Regions from separate parts of the Glutamicibacter sp. JL.03c genome, predicted to be linked through region 1. Evidence: riboswitches for the same ligand, from Rfam matches in the RefSeq annotation. Region 1 holds a riboswitch; each other region holds the start of a gene.
The links. Region 1 has a riboswitch for S-adenosylmethionine ahead of OF385_RS01520 (O-acetylhomoserine aminocarboxypropyltransferase/cysteine synthase family protein). Riboswitches for the same ligand answer to the same signal wherever they lie in the genome.

Region 1 (4,400 bases):
CTTCGATGCTGCAGGAATGGCGCACGCGGCACCGTCATAGGTGGGTGCCGCAAATTCTTCGGCGGAAGCAGCCGCAGCTTCCTGCGAAGCGGTCAATGCCTGGTCGAGGTCCCAGATAATGTCCTCGACATCTTCCAGGCCTACCGACAAGCGGATCAGGTCTTCAGGAACGCCGGCGGCAACCAGCTGGCCGGCGCTCAGCTGCTGGTGGGTGGTGGAAGCGGGGTGCAGCACCAAGGTGCGGGCATCGCCGATGTTCGCCAGGTGGCTGGCCAGCTGCAAGGCTTCGATGAACTTGGAGCCGGCGTCGCGTCCGCCCTTCACGCCGAAGCTGAAGACCGAGCCGACACCCATCGGCAGCAGTTCCTGGGCGTGGGCATGCTGCGGGTGCGATTCCAGGCCCGCGTAGTTCACATAGGTGACGCGCGGGTCTGCTGCGAGCCATGCGGCAACCTGCTTGGCATTGGCCAGATGGTTGTCCATGCGCTGCGGCAGGGTTTCCAGACCCTGGAGCAGCTGGAACGCCGACTGGGCGGGGAGCGCCGGGCCGAAGTCGCGCAGCTGTTCGCTGCGCAGCTTGGTCAGGAAGCCGTACTCGCCGAAGTTGGCCCACCAGGAGACATTGCCGTAGCTGGCCACCGGTTCTGTCATGGCAGGGAACTTGCCATTGCCCCAATTGAACTTGCCGGACTCCACCACCACGCCGCCCAGGGTCGTGCCGTGGCCGCCGATGAACTTGGTTGCCGAGTGGATCACGATATCGGCACCGTGCTCAATCGGGCGCAAGATGTATGGGGGAGTGAGCGTGGAGTCGACAACCAGCGGGATCAGGTGGCGGTGCGCCACCTCGGCCAGGCCTATGAGGTCGGCGATATCGCCCGAAGGATTGGCTACCACTTCGGTGTAGACGGCCTTGGTGTTCTCCTGGATGGCGGCCTCGAAGTCGGCTGGATCATTGGAGTCGATGAAGGTCGTGTTGATGCCGAAGCGGCGCAGCGAAACGTCCAGCTGGGTGATGGTTCCGCCATAGAGCTTGGAGGAGGCCACGATGTGGTCCCCGGCCTGGGCAAGGGCGGCGAAGGTGACGAACTCGGCGGCCATGCCGGAACCGGTGGCTACTGCGCCGATGCCGCCTTCCAGGGAAGCCATGCGCTCTTCGAAAGCGGCGACGGTCGGGTTGCCGATGCGCGAGTAGATGTTGCCGTATTTCTGCAATGCGAAAAGGTTGGCTGCATCATCGGCATCTTTGAAGACGAATGAGGTGCTCTGATAGATGGGCACTGCGCGGGCGCCGTGCTCGGCATCGGGGGTGCCACCGGCGTGCAATGCGCGGGTGCGGAATCCAAACTGATGATCTGCCATGATGGCTTACGACTCCTTGTCGATTGGGTTTTCGCGATTCACCGCCAGGCGGTGGCGCGATCGAGGCAGGAATCCCGGAATCAATGTCGCTTCCTGTTTTGCTTAAACAGGAAAAGCGGCTGCATCGTTTCTGGCGGTAGCACCGTAACCACCGGATGTGGCAGGTTGCTGCGGCTTCATCGAACCAGATCTCTCAGCCGCTCGGGATGGTGTAACAATCTTCGCAACATGACCGTTCGTGACCTAACTATGAGTCTTAACGTTGCGTATTGGACGTAATATCGGAGATTCTTCGATATGCATGCTCGCCGGTACGCTGGACTCATGGAAACTGCGCTGGTGTTGATCAGACATGGACTGACCGATTGGAATCTGGCCGGCCGCCTCCAAGGGCGTACCGACATTCCACTGAATGACACCGGACGCGAGCAAGCCCGCGGTGTCGGCCGCGAATTGGAAGGCCAGGGGTTCTCCTTGATCCTCGCTTCGCCTCTGGGCCGTGCCCGGGAAACCGCTGCATTGATTGCCGAGGAATTAAGCGCAGGAACCGGCCAGCCGGTCCCGGAACTGATCGAGCGCGGTTTCGGGCCATTGGAAGGCCGGATCATGGCCGAGGTCTCCGACGAGGAATCAGCGTCGTTGCAGTCCCAGCTGGAACCCATCGACGATATCCTGCGCCGGGCGGTTCCCGCTTTGATTGACCTGTCGGTGGAACATGCCGGGAAGAAGGTGGCCGTGGTGAGCCATGGCGCAACCATGCGCGCCATCCGTGATGCACTGGCTGGAACCAAGCTGCCACGAGGCGTGGAGAACGGCGAGATCATCCAGATCAATATCCAGCGCCTCAACGAATTGGCTGAAGAACTCGATTTGGTCAGCTGCTAGGCGCTGAAAATTTTTCTTCCCTGGAACCTCACACTTTTGCTGTGCACTACGTTTACATGGTGAAAGCCCGTTGCGGCGCCAATCTTCAGGAGAGCCATGCAAGTACCGTTTGAGCGGATAGTCCAGGATTATGGGCTGAACGTATTGCGGATTTGCCGTGCTCTGCTAGATGAACACCGTGCACAAGATGCCTGGTCTGAAACGTTTCTTTCCGCGCTTAAGGCCTATCCGCAGCTTGCTGAGGACGCAAACGTATTAGCCTGGCTTGTGCGCATCGCCCGGAACAAGGCCATCGATGAGCTGCGCAAGAACAAGCCGGAAATTCTAGATGACCATCTGCAGTGGGAACATGCTGATGACCAGGTGAACCTCGGTAAAGAAGCGGACAACCTGCAGCTGTGGAAGGAAGTGGCAAAACTTCCGCAGAAGCAACGAATGGTCGTTGGCTACAGGTATCTCGGCGGTCTGAGCTACACGCAGATAGCCCAGCTAGTTTCTGGCAGCGAGGCCTCCGCACGACGTGCAGGCAGCGACGGGATCAAAAACCTTCGCCGAATACTCGGCGATGACTCACTGTGGCAGGAGTAGTCATGACGCAGGCAAAACCCAACTCATCGGCGACCGTAGAGGAAGCTGAGCTTTTGGCACAGCTTGGAAAAGAACTTCGGGTGAAAGCGAAGGCGGCGGACCTGATGGATGTTTCTTACCGGGTGATTGATAGCCCCATCGGCTCGCTCCTGCTGGCCAGTACTCCAGCTGGTCTGGTGCGGGTGGCTTTCGAGAGCGAAGATCACGACAAGATTCTTGAGGCACTGAGCCAGAAACTCAGCCCGCGAATCTTCGAAGACCCTTCGCGACTTGATACTGTCGTCCGGCAACTCGATGAGTACTTTGCCGGAACCCGGCACAACTTCGATGTGCCTTTGGATCTGAAGCTCTCCACTGCTTTCCGCCGCCAGGTGCAATTAGAACTGGGCGAAATTGGCTACGGGCAAACGTGGAGCTATTCGCAGATGGCAGAGCATATCGGCAACCCCAAGGCGGTGCGGGCCGTGGGTTCAGCTTGCGCGACCAATCCGATTCCCATTGTCCTGCCATGCCACCGGGTGCTGCGCACCGATGGGTCACTCGGTGGATACCTGGGCGGGCTGGAAACGAAAAGTCAATTGCTGAAGCTGGAGAATCCAGAGTTCGGTGGCGCAATGAGCACCCTGTTCTAAGCCATAGCTCAGTAGCTATCGCGGATGCGCTTCAGGGATAGCCGCAGCTGGGCTGCGGTCTGTTCCCCCAAGCCCAGCAGTGGAATCATCGCTTCGGCTTGAAGCAGCAAGTGCTCCCAGCCGTCGGAATATTCCAGACCCTGATCAATGGCCGACAGGATTGTTCCCGTGACGTGCTCGCAGTACACGAAGTCATAGACAAAAGTTCCAGGCCTGAGCCGGGCTTTGCCCCAAGGTGCCGGGTCTTTTGGATCCTTGCCGATGGGTGTGGCGTTGATGATCAGCGTGGCTTGAGTGGCGGCTTCGGCAACCTGTGAAAAATCTACGGTCCTGCCCGGGATTCCCATGCCTTTTGCCAGGGTCAGCAGCTCTTCGGCGACATCCCGGTGTCGGTCCGTGATGATGATGGTGCCGATGCGTCCCTTGAGCGCAACCAGCGCTGCGCGAGCGGCGCCACCTGCGCCGAGCAGCAAAACGTGGTCGTGGGATTTGGTGGCGAGTCCGGTTTCAACGGCGATTAGATCCGTGTTGTAGGCAGACAGCTGATCGTCCTGCCGAATCAACAGGTTTGCTGCGCCGCTGAGGCTGACCTGTTCTGAGCGTTCGTCCGCGATGGCCGCGGCCCACTGCTTGTGGGGCATGGTCACGTTGGCGCCAATGACATCCGCGGCGAGCAATCCATTGCGGACATCTTGCATTTCGCCTTGCGCGGGCACGTCCCAAGGCTGGTAGGTCCAGCAGTTGCCAAGTTCTTCGAATACCGGATTCCAGAGATCGGACGACATGGTGTGGGAGGCGTGGGACCCGATGATGAATAGTCGTGTTGCGTTGTCCTCGTAACTCATAGTTGTCCTTCCGAGACGAATCGGAGCAGTGTTGATGACGCGGGCCAATAAGCATCTTGTGATGCGCCTCACCTTTGCTGTACCTTAT
Region 2 (4,400 bases), 310 kb from region 1:
GTGATGGGCGGCCACGCCATGGAGCGCGGGACACCCGAATACGAGCGCACCGTGGAACTCGGGCAACTTATTGCCCGGGCCGGTTACGCCGTCGCCACCGGCGGGGGACCGGGAGCCATGGAAGCGGCCAATGCGGGTGCATGGCTGGCGGACTACGATCCCGCGGACGTCCGGGTCGCCCTGGAAATGCTGGCTGCCGAGCCTGATGCCATTCATCAGCGCACAGGGTGGGCCCGCACCGCGCTCGCCGTCAAGGAGCGATTCCCCAGCGCCCGGCAATCACTGGGCGTGCCCACCTGGTTCTATGGCCATGAACCGCCGAATCTCTTCGCCACAAGAATCGCGAAGTTCTTCACCAACTCCATCCGGGAAGCAATCCTCCTGGAGCAGTCCAATGGCGGGTTGATCGTCCTGCCCGGGGCTGCCGGAACGGTCCAGGAGATCTTCCAGGATGCCTGCGAAAACTATTACGCCACCGGAGCCAGGGTGGTTCCCATGGTGCTGCTGGGGCGCGAATACTGGACCACGACCATGCCGGCGTGGCCCCTGCTCAAAGCGCTCGCCGCGCAGCGGGTCATGGACGACCGGATCGCCCTGGTGGACACGGCCGCCGAGGCGATGGAATTCATCGGTTCCATGGGCGCCTTGCGTCGACGCACGCGCTGGTGAGGGCCGGCGGCCGGTCAGGCGACCTGTACGTCGAAGAGCAGACCCAAGCAATAGGTCACCGCGGCGGCACCCCAGCCGATAGCCAGCTGGCGCAGGCCCCGCTTGAGCGGCGAAGCGCCCGAGAGCAATCCGACGATGGCACCGGTGATCATCAGGGCGATGCCAACCAAGACCACGGAGATGATGACTGCCGTCAATCCGCCCAGTCCGAAGATATAAGGCAGGATCGGAATCACGGCGCCGGAAGCGAAAAGGCAGAATGAGGTAGCCGCGGCGCCGGTGGCCGAGCCGAGCTCCTCATGTTCGCTTTCCAATTCCTCCGCGCGTTCCTCGGGGTTCAAGGAGAAGGACGGGTTGCAGTCGCAGGTGAACAGGCCCATGCGTTCCGCGACGCGGTGTTCGGCATCTTCATCGTTCATGCCGCGGGCCTTGTAGATCAGCACCAGTTCGTTGGAGTCCAGATCGAGGTTGGGCGCCGCGGTCAGCGTGACTTGGGTAGGGCGCGAGGCGGTGAGCAGCTCACGCTGGGAACGCACGGAGACGAACTCGCCAGCGGCCATGGATAGCGCACCGGCCAATAGTCCCGCGATGCCGGAGAAGAGCACGAAGGTCGAGGAAACCCCGGTGGCCCCGATGCCCATGATCAGCGCCAGGTTCGAGACCAAACCGTCATTGGCGCCAAAAACCGCGGCACGGAAGTTGCCGGAGAGCTGGGCGCGTCCCGCGGTGGCCAGCGCGCGGACTACTTCTTCGTGGACCTGTTCGTCCGCGGCCATCTGCGCGGTCGCGTCCTTGTCGTTGCGGTACGGCGAATTGCTCTCGGAACGCTGCGCCATGGCCAGGACGAAGACCGAGCCGAAGCTGCGTGCCAGGAAACGCAGGATGATGCGGCGCAATGAAGGGCGCACCGGCTTGGCCTGTTCGCCGAGTTTGGTTCGCCAGTGTTCTTCGTGGCGGGCTTCGGCTTCAGCCAGACCTAGCAGGATCTGCTTTTCCTGTCCGGTTTTCTTCTGCGCGAGGGTGCGGTAGATGGCGCCTTCGGCGACTTCATCGGCCAGATACTTTCGCCAGCGCTGGATCTGGGCGCGGGTAGGTTCGGTTGCTGACTGGTTCGACATCACGACAACAGCTCTCTTGGCAGATCGAATTCCTTGGAGAAATCCGGTGAACAGGTCAGCTACCTATTTTAGTGGCCGGTTCCAGAGTTGGGAATTTGGCAAGGCTAAAAGCAATGGTGCGCCCCTGCGGACTGCCGGCGGCGGCAACGGCTAATCGGAGCTCGCAGGCCTCGGGGATGAAGATCGGGCGGCGTGCGCATCGGGCGAGGAGGAATTCCAGGCGTTGCGGATCGCTGACGTAGCAGATGTGCCAGTGGCCCTGGACGGTGAATTGCACTTGGCCGGTTTGGCCATCGACGATGGGCAGGACGGAATATGCCATGGGATGCACTCTCGCTGGGTTCTTGCCCGGGCACAACTAGTGAACGGACCGCTTCTTCATCCGAACCACCCATGAATCTGGGGTTGGTGCACGGCAAGTCGGAGCTTGACGCCGTGTCTCGTGAAGCAACACCAGTGATGCTACCCGCCTGCACTACGCATAGTGAAGAGTTGTTCCGTAATATGACCTGGCCGTCGATCTACAGCTGGCTACCGCCGTCGGCAAGGCGGTTGATGGACTCGAATTGCTCGGCCCACTGCGCAGCGGAGTAGTCAGGGAGGTTGGGTGCTTCTGGGCGTAGCCCGGTGAATCCATCGAGCTGCTCGCGCACGATATCAAGGTGGCCGGCGTGCCGGGAGGTCTCGGCGATCATATGCACCACGAGTTGTTCCAGCGTGGTGTGCCGGCGCCGGATCCACCAGGGCACCTCGACCGGCGCATCGAGTGGCAGCGACTTGATGCCGGCGTCAGAGAAGAGGATCGAGTCTCGATACAGGCCGATGATCCCGTTCGCGTTCAAGTGCGCCGGCGGCAGGAAGTCGGCCTGCGGATCCTCGGCATCCAGCAGGTTCTGGATGTAGGGGTCGTCCACGCTCCGGCCGAGGCACTGCCCGAAATACCCGTATTCGGTGATGGCCAGATGATGGACGACACCAAGGATGTGCGTTCCGGTGGGGGTCAGCGGTTTACGGGCCAGCCGGTCGCTGAGCCCCTGGGCTTTGTAGATGACGGCTTGGCGCGCGTCGCCGAGGTATTCGAGCAGGAGCTCTTTGCTGTGGTCCATGCTAAGAGTCTAATCAGCGGGAGCGATATCGAAGTGTGAAGTGTGTGAGACAAGGCATATTTGCAGGACTGGCGCTATGCTCTGTTTACTATTGGTAAACTTGCCGCGGCAGCCTGATGCGACCGCCAAAAATGGCCGCTGGTGTGCCGAAATAAACGACACGATGGAGCTGACGAATGAAAACCCTGCCCGTGGAATCAAGCGGAACCGCGATCAATATTGGTTCGCGGTTGCGCGGGGTGCGTCAGCGGCAGCGGATGACCATCGACCAGGTAGCCGAGCTGTCCGGGCTGACCAAAGGGTTTCTCTCGCGCGTGGAACGGGATCTCACCAGTCCTTCGGTGTCAACGCTGCTGAAGTTGTGCGAAGTGCTTGGCATCGAGGTGGGCAACTTGTTTGAAGTGCCCGAGACGATGCTGGTGCGCTTGGAAGATGCGCCCCGGGTGTCGCTGGGCGGCGAAGGGATTACCGAGCAGCTGGTGACGCCGCGCAGTGAAAAGCGCGTGCAGATGATCCGTGCCGAAGTCGCTCCCAAGGGGGTCGGCGAGGCCGAGCTGTACTCCGTGGACTGCGAATTGGAAGTGCTGCATGTGATCGCCGGGAAGTTCACCCTGGTGCTGCCAGAGCAGCGCGTCGAGCTCCAAGCGGGGGACACCATGACTTTCCCGGGGCGCGAACCGCATAGCTGGGAGAACGAGTCGGACGATGTTGCCTTGGTGACGTGGACCTTGATCCTCTGATCCGAGGCGCCGCCATTCGGCGTGATGCCGTTCAGCGCGTATTCTAAAAAGGTGTGCTCGGCGTACGCACACCATGCGGTGATTGATAGGAGTGGCGTGGGTACTAGCGAGGAAACTGGCACACGAGGCCAGCTGCGCTGCATCAGCTGGTGGGCCTCATTGCTGGTCGGCATTCTTGCCGGCACGACGCTGACCTTGATCCGCACGCAACGCAATTTCTTTTTCATCGGCGCGGTGATCATCGCCGTGGTGATTGTGGCCCTGGGGCTGCGGACCATCCGCCGCCGCGCTCGCTTCCCGCAGATGGCCCAAGCGCATGTTTCCTGGTCCTATGCCTTCTGGGCGGTCATTCTGCTGATCCTGGTCGGGCCAATCCAGCTGGTTTACGTTGCCGATGACTTCTCGGAACTGATGCTGAAGTCGCTGGTTCTTTCCGCCGGATTAACCCTCGGGATCCATGAAATCGATCGCTCGCTGGTCAATGGCAGCAAGAAGAACTATCGCGCAGCGCCGGGAACCTAGGCGGGCGTTGCAGCCATGGCCGAACCCGGATGACAGATGCCGTGACCCCCTAGGGGTCACGGCATCTGTGGCATTCAGCGGCTTTGCGCGTCATGGTCCTAGGTTTGGCGGCTTGAGCCTTGACGTGACCTCGCCAACAAAATAGCATAATAGGAAACTGAAGTTTCGTATTAGGCAACTATGGCAGTTGCCCGCTGAATGCCAGGAGGGCAAGAACATGAAAGAAGTCCGCATCGAGGAAAACG
Region 3 (4,400 bases), 410 kb from region 1:
CAGTTTATCCGCGGAAGCACAGTGGCGTTCCATGCGCAGGCCCAGGGTCTTCAGCCCGCGGGCAGCCAGGTAGGAATCCTGCGGTCCGGCCACCGCTCCCCCGGCGAACTGCTGGTAGCCCACCGCTTCGGTCAGGGTTTGGCCGCGGAAGTGATGGTCGGCCACGATCACCGCGCCGCCGAGCACATCGGAGTGCCCGCCGATGTACTTGGTGGTGGAGTGGACCACCGCATGGGCGCCAAAATCCAGCGGGCGCTGCAGGTAAGGAGTGGCGAAGGTATTATCCACGACCAGCAGGGCGCCGTGTTCGCGGGCGATGGCAGCCCATCCGGCCAGATCTGCGATGCCCAGCAGCGGATTGGAGGGGGTCTCCACCCAGAGCAGCGCGGTGTTCGGGCGCACCGCGGCACGCACCGAATCCAGGCTGGTGATGTCCACCGCCGAGGAGGTGATGCCCCATTTGCTGTGCAGCTTGGAGATCAACCGGTTGGTGCCGCCGTAGCCGTCGGCCCCGAGGATGATGTGGTCGCCCGGTTCGAGCACCGCACGCAGCAGTGCGTCTTCGGCGGCGATGCCGGAGGCGAAGGCGAAGCCAGCTGCACCGTGTTCCAGCGCGGTGAGCTGGTCCTGGAACCCGTCGCGGGTGGGATTCGAGCCGCGGGAGTATTCATGCCCGGAGCGCAGCACGTTGATGCCGTCCTGGATGAAGGTGCTGGTCTGGTAGATTGGCGGGACCACGGCGCCGGTGTGCGGGTCCTTGTGCTGGCCGGCGTGCACGGCCTGGGTGTTGAAGCCAGTCATCTCATGCTCCTTGGGTTTGCGGGGCCAGGGCCTGGTCCAATGCCAGATCCAGGGCCTGGGTGAGATCTGCGAGCAGGTCGGCCGGGTCTTCCAGGCCAACCGAGAGGCGCAGGGTTGAAGTGTTCAGGCCGGCGTCGGCCAGCTGGGAAGCCGAGAGTCGGCAGTGCGTCATGGTCGCCGGGTGCGAAATCATGGTGCGGGTATCCCCCACATTGGCGGCCAGCGAGATCAGCTTGAGCCCATCGATCACCGGGGAAACCAACGTAGGGTGCGCCAGTTCGATGGCCACCACGCAGCCGGTGCCCTTGGGTGTGATCTTGGCGGCCAGCTCGTGGCTCGGGTGGGTGGGCAGCGACGGGTGGTGGATGGCCGCGATGCCCGGGTGAGCAGAGAGCTTCTCGATCAGGGTGGTGACGCTGCGCTGCACGTGGGCGGCGCGTACCGGCAGGGTTTCGATGCCGGCCAGGATGCCCTGGGCGCTGGCCGGGGCCAGGGTTGGACCCAGATCGTGCAGGAATTTGGAGCGGACCAGCATCGCGTAGGCAGCCGACCCGTGGCGTTCAAACAGCGAAGTATTGTTCAGTCGCACTCGTGGGGCTGCGATTTGCGGCCAGCGCGCGGTGTCGGAGAAGTCGAACTTCCCCGAATCCACAACGATCCCGCCCAAAACCGAGCCGTGTCCGGCCAGGCCCTTGGTGGCCGAGTGGACCACGATGTCGGCTCCGAAGTCCAGCGGGCGTACGTTCAGCGGGGTGGCCAGGGTGTTATCCACGACCACCGGGATGTTGTGTTCGTGGGCGATGGCCGAGATGGCGGGAAGATCGGCCACTGTGCACAGCGGGTTGGAGACCGATTCCAAGAAAAATGCGCGGGTGTCTTCCTCGATGGCCTGTGCCCAAGCCAAAGGATCGGCCTGATCCACAAAGCTGATGCGGATGCCAAAGTCGGCGAAGGTGTCGGTGAACAGATCCACGGTGCCGCCGTAGAGCGAGGAGGAAGCCACGATGTGCTTAGGTCCCTGGGTCAGCGCCAGCAAAGACAACGCAACCGCGGACTGGCCGGTGGCGGTGGCTACCGCGTGGGCTCCACCTTCCAGTGCTGCCACGCGCTGTTCGAGGATCGAGACGGTGGGGTTGCCGGTGCGTGAGTAGGTAAAGCCGGCCTGGCGCAGCGCGAACTTTTCGATCGCTTCGGCGTGCGACTGGAATTGGTAGGCTGCGGAATTGTGCAGTGGCGGCAGCATTGGGCGGAAGTCTCCGCTGGGGCGGTATCCTGCGTGGACCGCATCGGTTCCTTGGCTCATGGCTCCTCCTCGATTCTCTGCGAGGGAGTGCACCGATTGGCGTCGTGTGGCAACACGAAGCACAGCGCGAAAGCGCGTTCGGAACTGCTCCATCGTTCCTGGCATTAGCACCTTTCGGTTTCCCGATGGTTGCTGCGACGTCAACGAGCCAGATCTCTTAGTCGCTCTTGATGGTTTGTTGTTCTTCCATGGTTGGGCATGGCTCCCAAAGCGTGCAAGCGCTATCGGGCGGTTGGCTTCATACAAGGCCACCACGCTTCATATGTCGCCAAGTTGTCATGATGACGCGGTGGCTGGCGCCACTTTATGACGCGGTGAATTGAACAGGACCTGCGTGATTTCAAGGTTTTTGCCGAAGTTTATGACGATGGAGAGGTGCTCGATGACCGGGAGTTACGCCGTGGGCGGCTCAGCCGAGCACTTCCACCCCGAAGCTGGCCACCACGGCGCGGACTTCTTGCAGGTAGCGCTGGGCCTGGTCGGTGAGCGGGATCGCGGCGTGGTCGATCCAGCCGATCTCGATGCTCTCTTCGATCGCCAGCGGGATGGCAACGATGGAGGGATCAAGCTCGTCGCTGATGATGCCGGTGGAAATCGTGTACCCGCCCAGGCCGATCATGAGGTTGAAGATGGTGGCGCGGTCCGAAACCTGGATTTCGCGTTGGCTGGAGCGCGTGGAGAGCACTTCCTCGGCGAAGTAGAAGGAATTGTTCGCGCCCTGGTCGAAGGTCAGCCGCGGCAGGTCTTCGAGGTCTTCGAGTGTGACCTGGTCCCGGGTAGCCAGCGGGTTGCTGCGCGAGATGAAGATGTGCGGATCAGCCAGGAACAGCGGGTGGAAGACCAGCCGGGATTCGCGCAGCAGCTTGTCGATGACCTTCCGGTTGAAGTCGTTGCGGTACAGGATCCCGATGTCGCTGCGCAGGGTGCGCACGTCCTCGATGATTTCCTCGGTGCGCGTCTCGCGGAGCGAAAACTGGTACTCCTCGGCCCCGCTGGCCTGGACCATCCGGACAAAGGCATCCACGGAAAATGAGTAGTGCTGGGTGGAGACGCCCAGCAGCCGCCTGGCGGAGGGCCGGCCTAGGTAGCGGTGCTCCAGCAGCTCCACCTGCTCCAGGACCTGGCGGGCATAGCCAAGGAATTCTGCGCCTTCGGCGGTGAGCGTCACTCCCCTGGCCGAGCGCACCAGCAAGGTGCGCCCCACCCGTGATTCGAGCTCCTTCATCGCCGCCGACATGCTGGGTTGCGCGACGTAAATCAAGTCGGCGGCAGCCGAGATGGAGCCCTCGGAGGCTACCGCCACGAAATAGCGCAGCTGCTGCAGTGTCAAGCCATTTGTTCCCTGCACCATAGCCAGAGTCTATATGAATCCATAGTTATATCGAGTTACCTGATATCAAGAATCACCCTGCATGATTGACGCAACGACATCCCCTCGGCCTGCCCAGGCCTCCCAAATACAGATTGGCCATCATGGCAGACGCATTAAATTTCAGTATTAGCACCACAAGATTCGACGAGAATTACTCTCCTTCGGCGAATTCTCGCACCACGACAAACTTCGCCAATTTGGCACGCGGTGAGCGCCGCGAAGAGAACCTTCGCAATGCCCTGACGATGATCAACCGTCGTTTCAATTCCTTGGCTCACTGGGACAATCCTCAGGGCAACCGTTATGAGCTGGAATTGGAAATCATTTCAGCAAATGTGCATTTTTCCGCCGATAATACCGGTCAGCAATTTCCACTTTTAGAAGTGCTTGAAACCACGATCGTGGATAAACTCACCGGCACTCGCTCCCAAGGTATGGTCGGCAATAATTTCTCTTCTTATGTCCGCGATTACGACTTCAGCGTGGTGCTCCCAGCATCTTGTAATGACAGTGGAGCTCCGGTGCTCCCAGAAGATTTTGGCGATCTCCACGGACAGCTCTTCCAACATTTCTTGAACTCACAGGCATACCGTGAACGTTTTGCCCAGCTGCCGGTGGTCTGCATCAGCGTCTCGACTTCCAAGACCTATTTCCGCACCGGTAACAGCCATCCGGTGCTCGGTTTGGAATACCAGCAAGATGAAAATTCATTGACCGACGCGTACTTCGGAAAAATGGGCTTGAGCGTGCGCTACTTCATGCCGCCGGGCGCCGTTGCGCCATTGGCTTTCTACTTCCGCGGCGACCTGCTCAACGATTACACGAACCTTCAGCTGATCAGCCTTATCAGCACCATGGAGACATTCCAGAAGATCTACCGCCCGGAAATCTACAACGCCAATTCGGCGGCTCCCGCGGTGTACC

Region 2: it holds a riboswitch for S-adenosylmethionine, as region 1 does, so the genes downstream of both, OF385_RS02980 (hypothetical protein) here and OF385_RS01520 (O-acetylhomoserine aminocarboxypropyltransferase/cysteine synthase family protein) in region 1, are expected to answer to the same signal.
Region 3: it holds a riboswitch for S-adenosylmethionine, as region 1 does, so the genes downstream of both, OF385_RS03395 (O-acetylhomoserine aminocarboxypropyltransferase/cysteine synthase family protein) here and OF385_RS01520 (O-acetylhomoserine aminocarboxypropyltransferase/cysteine synthase family protein) in region 1, are expected to answer to the same signal.

Annotation. Positions count from the first base shown of each region.
Region 1 is NZ_CP107575.1:320,677-325,076, forward strand. It holds gene OF385_RS01520 (O-acetylhomoserine aminocarboxypropyltransferase/cysteine synthase family protein) at 1-1,362, opposite strand, end outside; SAM riboswitch class I at 1,481-1,575, opposite strand; gene OF385_RS01525 (histidine phosphatase family protein) at 1,687-2,247, shown strand; gene OF385_RS01530 (RNA polymerase sigma factor) at 2,344-2,835, shown strand; gene OF385_RS01535 (methylated-DNA--[protein]-cysteine S-methyltransferase) at 2,838-3,467, shown strand; gene OF385_RS01540 (shikimate dehydrogenase family protein) at 3,476-4,312, opposite strand.
Region 2 is NZ_CP107575.1:631,221-635,620, forward strand. It holds gene OF385_RS02970 (LOG family protein) at 1-669, shown strand, start outside; gene OF385_RS02975 (VIT1/CCC1 transporter family protein) at 684-1,787, opposite strand; gene OF385_RS02980 (hypothetical protein) at 1,843-2,109, opposite strand; SAM riboswitch class IV at 2,123-2,235, opposite strand; gene OF385_RS02985 (DinB family protein) at 2,309-2,893, opposite strand; gene OF385_RS02990 (helix-turn-helix domain-containing protein) at 3,070-3,633, shown strand; gene OF385_RS02995 (hypothetical protein) at 3,730-4,155, shown strand; gene speB (agmatinase) at 4,373-4,400, shown strand, end outside.
Region 3 is NZ_CP107575.1:731,920-736,319, reverse strand. It holds gene OF385_RS03400 (cystathionine gamma-synthase) at 1-801, opposite strand, end outside; gene OF385_RS03395 (O-acetylhomoserine aminocarboxypropyltransferase/cysteine synthase family protein) at 803-2,104, opposite strand; SAM riboswitch class I at 2,191-2,281, opposite strand; gene OF385_RS03390 (LysR family transcriptional regulator) at 2,514-3,455, opposite strand; gene OF385_RS03385 (DUF1852 domain-containing protein) at 3,578-4,400, shown strand, end outside.